One region of the Pseudomonas sp. No.21 genome, then DNA from elsewhere that is predicted to be linked to it. Evidence: predicted binding sites of a transcription regulator. Region 1 holds the regulator's gene; each other region holds the start of a gene.

Region 1 (3,270 bases):
GAGATCGCCCGCGCCCTGGCCACTGCCCCCAAGTTCATCCTGCTCGACGAACCCTTTGCCGGTGTCGACCCCATCTCCGTGGGCGACATCAAGCAGATCATCCACCACCTCAAGGCGAAGGGGATCGGCGTGCTGATCACCGACCACAACGTCCGCGAGACCCTGGACATCTGCGAAACCGCCTACATCGTGAATGACGGCCAACTCATCGCCGAAGGCAGTGCGGAAGAGATCCTGGCCAACCAGCTGGTCAAGGAAGTCTACCTGGGGCACGAATTCCGCCTCTGAAGGCCAGCCCTGCACGCAGAAGTTGCGAGCAGTAGAAAAATCATTCAAGGTCAGGCATATAATTTGCTTCCTGGTGGCGCCTCGGCGCCCTGTAGTGGATGGCGCATGCGCGCCGGCGAATAAGGTGCTAAGCCCCCTGCCATGAAACCATCGCTAGTCCTGAAGATGGGCCAGCAGCTGACGATGACCCCGCAGCTGCAACAGGCCATCCGCCTACTCCAACTGTCCACCCTGGATCTGCAGCAGGAAATCCAGGAGGCACTGGAGTCCAATCCCATGCTCGAACGCCAGGAGGAAGGAGAGGACTTCGACAACTCCGACCCCATGGCCGAAAGCGAGCAGCAGCCCAACTCCGCCAGCCAGGAATCCAGCTTCCAGGAATCCAGCGTTCCCACTTCCGAGAGCGAGAGCCTCGAAGACGGCGAGTGGCACGAGCGCATCCCCAGTGAGCTGCCCGTGGACACCGCCTGGGAAGACGTCTACCAGACCAGCGCCAGCAGCCTGCCCAGCTCCGATGATGACGAATGGGATTTCACCTCCCGCACCTCGGTCGGCGAGAGCCTGCAGAGCCACCTGCTGTGGCAGCTCAACCTGGCGCCCATGTCCGATACCGATCGCCTGATCGGCGTCACCCTCATCGACTGCATCAACAATGACGGCTACCTGGAGGAAACCCTCGAGGAAGTCGTGGAGGCCTTCGACCCCGAGCTCGAGGTCGAGCTCGACGAAGTCGAGGTTGTCCTGCGTCGTATCCAGCAGTTCGAGCCGGCGGGTGTCGGCGCTCGCGACCTGCGCGAATGCCTGCTCCTGCAGCTGCGCCAGTTGCCGGCCAAGACCCCATGGCTGAGCGAGGCCCAACGCCTGGCGGGCGACTATCTCGACCTGCTGGGCAGTCGCGACTACAGCCAGCTGATGCGCCGCATGAAGCTCAAGGAAGATGAGCTGCGCCAGGTGATCGAGCTGATCCAGGGTCTCAATCCGCGTCCCGGCTCGCAGATCGAAGCCAGCGAACCCGAGTACGTCGTGCCGGATGTCATCGTGCGCAAGCACAACGAGCGCTGGCTGGTGGAACTGAACCAGGAAGCCGTCCCTCGCCTGCGCGTGAACCCGCACTACGCCGGCTTCGTCCGCCGCGCCGACTCGAGCGCCGACAACACCTTCATGCGCAACCAGTTGCAGGAAGCACGCTGGTTCATCAAGAGCCTGCAAAGCCGCAACGAGACCCTGATGAAGGTGGCGACCCAGATCGTCGAGCACCAGCGCGGTTTCCTCGAATACGGCGACGAGGCGATGAAGCCCCTGGTGCTGCATGACATCGCCGAAGCGGTGGGCATGCACGAATCGACCATTTCGCGCGTCACGACCCAGAAATTCATGCACACCCCCCGTGGCATATACGAGCTGAAATACTTCTTCTCCAGCCACGTCAGCACCTCCGAAGGCGGTGAATGCTCGTCCACCGCCATCCGCGCGATCATCAAGAAACTGGTCGCGGCGGAAAATGCCAAAAAGCCGTTGAGCGACAGCAAGATCGCTGGTTTACTGGAAGCACAGGGTATCCAAGTGGCCCGCCGCACAGTCGCCAAGTACCGGGAATCCCTCGGGATAGCGCCTTCCAGCGAACGCAAGCGGCTGATGTGACGCGGATTGATCCACGCCAAAGTGTTCCGGTGGCAGGCCCGTTAGCCTGTCTCTTACACACGGGCAATAAGGAGAAAGCGGTATGCAAGTCAACATCAGTGGACATCAACTGGATGTGACCGACGCCCTGCGCGACTATGTCGTCGAGAAGTTCGACAGACTGGAGCGCCACTTCGACAAGATCACCAATGTGCAGGTGATCATGCAGGTGGAGAAACTGAAGCAGAAGATCGAAGCCACCCTGCACATCGCCGGTGGCGAGGTCGTGGCCAATGCGGAGCATGAAGACATGTACGCGGCCATCGACCTGCTTACGGACAAACTCGACCGCCAACTGATCAAACACAAGGAAAAGCAGCTGAACCGCCAGCAGGGCGCAACCGCCCGCTGACATTCCCCTTCCTATGATCCGACTTGAGCAAATCCTGACCCCCGGCCGTTCCCTCGTGAACGTGCCGGGCGGCAGCAAAAAACGTGTCCTGGAACAGATCGCCAACCTGGTTGCTCGCGAACTTCCCGACCTCGACTCGCAAGATATCTTCGAAAGCCTGATCGCCCGGGAGAAACTCGGCTCGACAGGTTTCGGCAACGGTATCGCCATCCCCCATTGCCGGCTTCCCGGCTGCGCCGCGCCCATCAGCGCCGTGCTGCGCCTGGAGGCCCCCGTCGACTTCGACGCCATCGACGGCGCCCCGGTGGACCTGCTGTTCGTACTGCTGGTCCCCGAAGCCGCTACCGACGAGCACCTGGAATTGCTCCGCCAGATCGCCAGCATGCTGGACCGCACCGAAGTGCGCGACCGCCTGCGCGTGGCGCAGAGCAGCGACAGCCTGTATCAGGTGGTAGTGGACGTCCAGAACGGACGCTAGGACCTTGCCATGCGCCTGATCATCGTCAGCGGCCGTTCAGGCTCAGGCAAGAGCACCGCCCTCGACGTCCTCGAGGACAACGGTTTCTACTGCATCGACAACCTGCCCGCCGGCCTCCTCCCCGAACTGGCCGAGCGCGCCCTGCTGCAGACCGAACTGCTGCATCCGCAGGTCGCCGTGTCCATCGACGCACGCAACCTGCCCAGCCAGCTCAAGCGCTTCCCCGAATTGCTCGAAGAAGCCCGCACCCGCCATATCCAATGCGACGTGCTGTACCTGGACGCGGATGACGAGACCCTGCTCAAGCGCTTCTCCGAAACCCGCCGGCGGCACCCGCTGACCAACGAGGACCGCTCCCTGGCCGAAGCCATCCTCGACGAGTCGAAGCTGCTCGCGCCCATTTCGGACCTGGCCGATCTGAAGATCGACACCACCCACCTCAACCTCTATCAGCTGCGCGACAGCATCAAGC
Region 2 (3,270 bases), on a different contig from region 1:
AGGCGTCCAGGGAGTCGTCGTAGCCCAGCTTGCGCTTCAGGCTGGTGGCGCTGAAGAAGCACAGGACGCCAGCGGCCAGGCCGATGATCAGGGCGCCCATCGGGCCGACGGTACCGGCGGCCGGGGTGATGGCGACCAGGCCTGCGACCACGCCGGAAGCGATGCCCAGGGCACTCGGCTTACCGTGGGTCAGCCACTCGGCGAACATCCAGCCCAGGGCGGCGGCGGCGGTGGCGATCTGGGTCACCAGCATGGCCATGCCGGCCGTGCCGTTGGCGGCGACCGCGGAGCCGGCGTTGAAGCCGAACCAGCCGATCCACAGCATGGCGGCGCCGACCAGGGTGTAGCCCAGGTTGTGCGGGGCCATCGGGGTGGTCGGGTAGCCCTTGCGCTTGCCCAGGACCAGGCAGGCCACCAGGCCGGCGACACCGGCGTTGATGTGCACCACGGTACCGCCCGCGAAGTCCAGTACGCCCCAGTCCCACATCAGGCCACCGTTGCCGCTCCACACCATGTGGGCGATCGGCGCGTATACCAGGGTGAACCAGATGGCCATGAAGATCAGCATCGCGGAGAACTTCATGCGCTCGGCGAAGGCACCGACGATCAGGGCCGGGGTGATGATGGCGAAGGTCATCTGGAAGGTGATGAACACGCTTTCAGGGAAGGCGGAGGTCAGGCTGTCGACGGTCAGGCCGGACAGGAAGGCCTTGCCGAAGCCACCGACGAAGGAGTTGAAGTTGACGACGCCCTGTTCCATCCCGGTGGTGTCGAAGGCCAGGCTGTAGCCGTAGATGACCCAGAGGATGCTGATCAGGCCGGTGATGGCGAAGCACTGCATCATTACCGAGAGGATGTTCTTGGAACGCACCATGCCGCCGTAGAACAGCGCCAGGCCGGGGATGGTCATGAACAGCACCAGCGCGGTCGCGGTCAGCATCCACGCGGTATCACCACTGTTCAGCACGACCTCGTCGGCGGCCATGGCCAGGCCGGGGGTGACGAGGGACAAAAGGGCTCCTAGCCCTGCGGCTTTACGCAGAGTCATGTTGTTTTCTCCTGGGGCGTTGGGGTTCGGAGGCTTAGATCGCGTCTGTGCCGGTTTCGCCGGTACGGATACGGATGGCCTGTTCCAGATTGACGACGAAGATCTTGCCGTCACCGATCTTGCCGGTGTTGGCTGCCTTGGTGATGGCCTCGATCACGCGGTCCAGCTGATCGTCGGCGATGGCGACATCGATCTTCACCTTGGGCAGGAAATCGACCACGTATTCCGCGCCACGGTACAGTTCGGTGTGACCCTTCTGGCGACCGAAGCCCTTGACCTCGGTAACGGTGATGCCCTGCACGCCGATCTCGGACAGCGACTCGCGCACGTCATCGAGTTTGAACGGCTTGATGATGGCAGTGACTAGCTTCATGAAACTCTCTCCCGTATTGGTGGACTTGCCCCAGGAAAAACGAACCCGGCTCAAGTCTAAGCGCAGTGTCTGGCTTTGTAACGCGTCGAACCGCCCTGGCTCGGCCACTTCGAACGCAAACCAACCGCTTCCGGCGAAACACTCCCCCGCCTCGCCCGACACACCGGTACTGCATCGGTGCATGCGTCATGAGCCCTAAAGCAGAAAGCTTGCCAGCTCCGTCAAAAGCGCTTCTTTTCAAGCAGATACTGGCCGTATGCCCCCTCGGCGGCCGTCGCGGCACCGACGACACGCACCAACTTGGCGCAGCGGAGGATCGGCCGTTGCTCAAAAATCGTGCGCCGCCCATCCGGATCAGCCCGCCACCGCCCGTGGTAGACTGCGCACCGCCTGTCCATGGAAGTCCATCATGCTGCCGCCCAAAGCCCTGCTAGACGCCCTCGGTGCCCACGCCTCCCGCCTGTTCAGCGGTGACACCCCGCTGCCGCGCGCCGAATTCGAAACCCAGTTCAAAGCCCTGCTGCAGAGCGCCTTCAGCAAGCTCGACCTGGTCAGCCGCGAGGAATTCGACAGCCAGATGGCCGTCCTCGCCCGTACCCGCGCCCGCCTCGAGGCCCTGGAAGCCAAGGTCGCCGAGCTCGAAGCCACGCCGACACCGCCGCCGACCGAATGACCCCGGCGGCCGGTGACAGCGATCAAGGAGTGATCATGTCCCTGGCCCTCGTTCACAGCCGCGCCCAGGTGGGCGTGGAAGCGCCGGCCGTCACGGTCGAGGCGCACCTGACCAACGGCCTGCCCTCGCTGGCCCTGGTCGGCCTGCCGGAAACGGCTGTGAAGGAGAGCAAGGACCGCGTCCGCAGCGCCATCCTCACCAGCGGCTTCGAATTCCCGCTGCGTCGCATCAAATGTCGTCAAGCAGTTTTTTTGCTAAATTGAGCAGAGTGCTGGCTTCATGGTCGCTCAGCCGACCCGGATACCACTGGTACCGACATGTGCGGTGAAATTTTCGCGGCGTGGTTGCCTATGGCACGGCTCCGATGCTGGACTGGATGGTTGGGGAAAAGGACATCGAGCCGCACGTGCCGGCGTGGTACTAGACCGAGCGCTAAGACGACAGCCTCTCCAGTAACGACTTCCACTGGAATCAGGAGGCGGGAGGAGGTGCTGTCTCCACAGCACCCGAGCCGGCATTCTAGAATGTCCGCCCTTTCCTGTGGTACTCGCCTCCTCCATGATCCGCTTCCTGACCTTAGCCCTCGCCTTACTCTTCTCGATCACCGCTCTGGGCGAGCCGCCTTCAAACTTCACAGCGGCGAAGGTAGTGGCCAAGCAGAAGATCTTCTTCGATCGTGCCCAGAGCGCAGATGGCGAGCTCTACTGTGGTTGCAAGTGGGATTGGGCTGGGAAGTCTGGCGGCAGGATTAATCCGGAGTCCTGCGGGTATGAAACCCGCAAGCAGCAGTCGCGGGCTGACCGCATTGAGTGGGAGCACATTGTTCCAGCCTGGGTGTTCGGGCACCAGCGTCAGTGTTGGCAGAATGGGGGCCGGAAAAACTGCGTAGCCGATGACCCTGTGTTCAGGGCTATGGAAGCTGATCTGTTCAACCTCTACCCCGCCGTAGGCGAAGTGAACGGCGACCGCAGCAACTACCAATACGGCATGGTAAGCGGTAGCGTCTCACAGTACGGCGCTTGCATTACCAAGGTCGACTTCCGTGCGCGCGCTGCAGAGCCTCGGAATGCAGTCAAAGGGCTGGTCGCGCGGGCGACTTTCTACATGTACGACCGTTATGGCCTGTCCATGTCCCGAAAGCAGCAGCAACTGCTCATGGCCTGGGATCGACAGCAC
Region 3 (3,270 bases), on a different contig from region 1:
GCGCTTGCGCTCGGCGAGCTGCTGCTCGCGGGCGTTGAGCTGCGCGCGCAGGGCCTGGTCGCTCTCGAAGCGGGCGATGGCGACGTCGAGGATCGGTTGCAGGCGCTGGGCGTGGATGCCTTCGACTATGTAGGCGCTGACGCCGGCCTGGATGGCCTGGCGCATGACGCCGAGGTCGTGCTCGTCGGTGAACATGACGATGGGGCGGGGCTGGTCGCGGCTGACCAGCACCACCTGTTCCATGACATCGCGCCCCGGGGATTCGGTGTCGATGAGCACGACATCGGGGCGCACGGCCTCGACCCGTGCGGGCAGGTCGATGGTCAGCCCGGATTCGTCGATGACCTCGAAGCCGGCTTCGACCAGGGCGGTGCGAAGACGACCGACTTTCTTCGCGGTGTCGTTGATCAGCAGGATGCGCAGCATAGGGTGGCCGTCCGGTTACAGGGCGAGGGCGGAGGGTGTGCCGGCGAGGGCGTGCAGGCGGAAACCGCGCGCGTAGCCGGCCGGGTCGCTGCCATCCCAGGTGATGCCGTCCATCAGCGTGGCGCTGCGCATCGGCCCGGGGACTTCGATGCCAAGGGCCTCGGCGGCCTGGCGATAGAGGTCGAGGCGCTGCACCTGGCGGGCGACGCCGAGGTAGTCCGGGTCATCGCGCAAGAGGCCCCAGCGGCGGAACTGGGTCATGAACCAGATGCCGTCGGAGAGGTAGGGCATGTTGACCCGGCCACCGTCGAAGAAGCGCAGCGGGTGGGCGTCTTCCCAGGCGTTGCCCAGGCCGTCGCGGTAGTGGCCGAGGAAGCGCGGCTCGATGGCCGAGAGCGGTGCGTCGACGTACTCGGCGCCGCTGATGAGTTGTGCCGCGCTGCGGCGGTTTTCCTCGCTCTGTTCGATGAAGCGGCTGGCTTCGAGCACGGCCATGGTCAGGGCGCGGGCGGTGTTCGGGTAGGCCTCGGCGAAGGCGGCGGTGACGCCGAGGACCTTCTCCGGGTGGTCGGGCCAGATCATCTGGCTGGTGGCGAGGGTGAAGCCCTGACTCTGGTCCACCGCCAGGGCGCCCCAGGGGCCGCCGGCGCAGAAGCCGTCGATGCGCGCGGCCTGGAGGTGGGCGACCATCTGCGAGGGTGGCACCACCACGCTGTTGACGTCGTGCAGCGGGTGGATGCCATGGGCGGCCAGCCAGTAGGCGAGCCACATGGCGTGGGTGCCGGTGGGGAAGGTCTGGGCGAAGGTCAGCCGTGCACCACCCTGGCGCACGTGGGCGGCCAGTGCCTCGGCAGTGGTCACGCCAGCGCGCCGCAGGGGTTCGGAGAGGTTGATGGCCTGGCCGTTCTGGCACAGGCCCATGAGGATGGCCATGGCGGTGGCGCTGCCGCCGATGCCCAGGTGGATGCCGTAGACCTGGCCATAGAGTGCCTGGGCGGCGTCCAGCTCGCCGGCCAGCAGCTTGTCGCGCAGGGTGGCCCAGGAGGCCTGGCGCTTGAGGTTGAGGGTCAGGCCATAGGGTTGGGCGAAGCCCTGGGTGGCGGCGACGACCAGCGAGGCCGAGTCGGTGAGGGCCATGAAGCCGAGATCCAGCGTGCTCTTTTCCGGTGCATCGCTGCCGGTGACCCAGGCCAGGTTGTCATTGCGTGTGTGCAGTCGGTCGTCGCTCATGCTGTCGCCATCCCATCAACGAAAAGGCGCCGCCCCGGTCTATCGCGGGGTGCGATGACCGATGACGACGCCATTGTCCGGCGGCCCGCCCCGCCGTTGGAGCGGGCCTGATGCGAGTGACGAAGCAAGCGATGTGCCAGGGGCAGAAAGCAAAGCCCCCGCCGGAGCGGGGGCTGAGTGGAGCGGGGCGGATCAGCGTTCGATGATCTGCTTCACCTGGGTCTGCGGGATCTGCTGCTTGCGGCCTTCGCTGTCCTCGAATTCGAGCATGCCGGTGTCTTCGTCCAGCTGCGGCTTGCCATCGCTGGTGAGCATCTGGCCGTCGGTGGTGTTGATCAGGTATTCGCTGGAGCAGCCGGAGAGGCCGACCAGGCAGAGGGCGATGAGGATCCAGTGCTTCATGGTGTTACTCCTTGGAATGAGCGGTTGGGCGCTTCTCCTTGGAACATAGCCGCTGGCGGTGGGCTGGCAAGGCGGGGGAGGGCGAATTCGTGGTGTGCGGCACGGTTCGGCGAGGTGGCGTTTCTTCGGTTCGGTTCTCGGTTCGACGGACCTGGGGCAGCGAAGCGTTTCGCGAATGAATTGGCTATGTCTGCGTTAAGTGTTGCTAGAAGATTTGAGTCCAGCTGATTGCCGAGCTTTGCTGGTGCTTCTGGTTTCGCCCCCCCGGGCGAGTCCCTTTTCCAATCGCTGGAACGCCAGCCCGGTGAAAAGGAACCAAAAAACTTGCCCCTCCATACGGGTCTGGCTTCGCCAGACTCCCCTCGCTCCATCATCGTTACTCGCTACGCTCGCCCTTCGGGCCAGCCTTCGGCTGTTACTACGCTTCGCTTCGTTTCACGACGATTCGCTCGGCCTCCTGGGAAGGGGCGTTGGCGGCTGCTCCAACTTTCTTCACTCGAATCCTCACATCGATGTGCGCATCACCAGCGGGTGTACACCGCGGCTGGTGGCTTTCGTAGGATGGTGTAGAGCGAAGCGAAACCCATGCGGCGGAGGTGGCACGAACCCTTGGGCGCCCGGAAAGGGCCGTGCTTGAGCGCTTGCATTAAAACCACACCAGCTAGCGCAGACAGAGCCAATGAATTCGCTCCCACGGGGTTTGTGAGTGTGGTGCTCGGCGCAAATCGCGCCCATGAAAAAGCCCCGCACGGGGCGGGGCTTCTTCATGGCCGGTGAGGCTTAGGCTTGAACGACCGGGATCTTGGCGTTCGCAGCGGCTTCGCGGTACTCGGCGATCTGGTCGAAGGACAGGTAGCGGTAGACGTCGGCCGCCATGCTGTCGATGTTCTTCGCGTACTCCATGTACTCCTCGACGGTCGGCAGCTTGCCCAGGATGGACGCGACTGCCGCCAGTTCGGCGGAGGCCAGGTAGACGTTGGCGCCATCGCCCAGACGGTTCGGGAAGTTGCGGGTGGAGGTCGAAACCACGGTGGAGTTCGACGCCACGCGTGCCTGGTTACCCATGCACAGCGAGCAGCCCGGCATTTCCATGCGCGCGCCGGCCTTGCCGTAGATGCCGTAGTAGCCTTCCTCGGTCAGCTGGTGCTGGTCCATCTTGGTCGGCGGCGACAGCCACAGGCGGGTCGGAATCGAGCCCTTGACCTTGTCCAG

The links. Region 1 encodes sigma-54, which starts transcription at its own class of promoters, with help from an activator protein. Its sites were predicted from a motif close to ANTGGCATNNANNTTGCTNT; they were not measured.
Region 2: the regulator sigma-54 is predicted to act here: its motif matches at 1,619-1,638, upstream of glnK (P-II family nitrogen regulator).
Region 3: the regulator sigma-54 is predicted to act here: its motif matches at 1,778-1,797, upstream of ACYJSS_RS09685 (CmpA/NrtA family ABC transporter substrate-binding protein).

The regions. Positions count from the first base shown of each region.
Region 1 is NZ_BAAJNO010000006.1:283,592-286,861, forward strand. It holds gene lptB (LPS export ABC transporter ATP-binding protein) at 1-288, shown strand, start outside; gene ACYJSS_RS14455 (RNA polymerase factor sigma-54) at 430-1,929, shown strand; gene hpf (ribosome hibernation-promoting factor, HPF/YfiA family) at 2,012-2,320, shown strand; gene ptsN (PTS IIA-like nitrogen regulatory protein PtsN) at 2,334-2,798, shown strand; gene rapZ (RNase adapter RapZ) at 2,808-3,270, shown strand, end outside.
Region 2 is NZ_BAAJNO010000005.1:339,346-342,615, forward strand. It holds gene ACYJSS_RS12470 (ammonium transporter) at 1-1,048, opposite strand, end outside; gene glnK (P-II family nitrogen regulator) at 1,083-1,421, opposite strand; gene ACYJSS_RS12480 (accessory factor UbiK family protein) at 1,831-2,094, shown strand; partial or broken gene ACYJSS_RS12485 (magnesium chelatase domain-containing protein) at 2,130-2,324, shown strand; gene ACYJSS_RS12490 (endonuclease) at 2,653-3,270, shown strand, end outside.
Region 3 is NZ_BAAJNO010000004.1:275,742-279,011, reverse strand. It holds gene ACYJSS_RS09690 (ANTAR domain-containing response regulator) at 1-426, opposite strand, end outside; gene ACYJSS_RS09685 (CmpA/NrtA family ABC transporter substrate-binding protein) at 442-1,656, opposite strand; gene ACYJSS_RS09680 (YgdI/YgdR family lipoprotein) at 1,849-2,058, opposite strand; gene acnB (bifunctional aconitate hydratase 2/2-methylisocitrate dehydratase) at 2,839-3,270, opposite strand, start outside.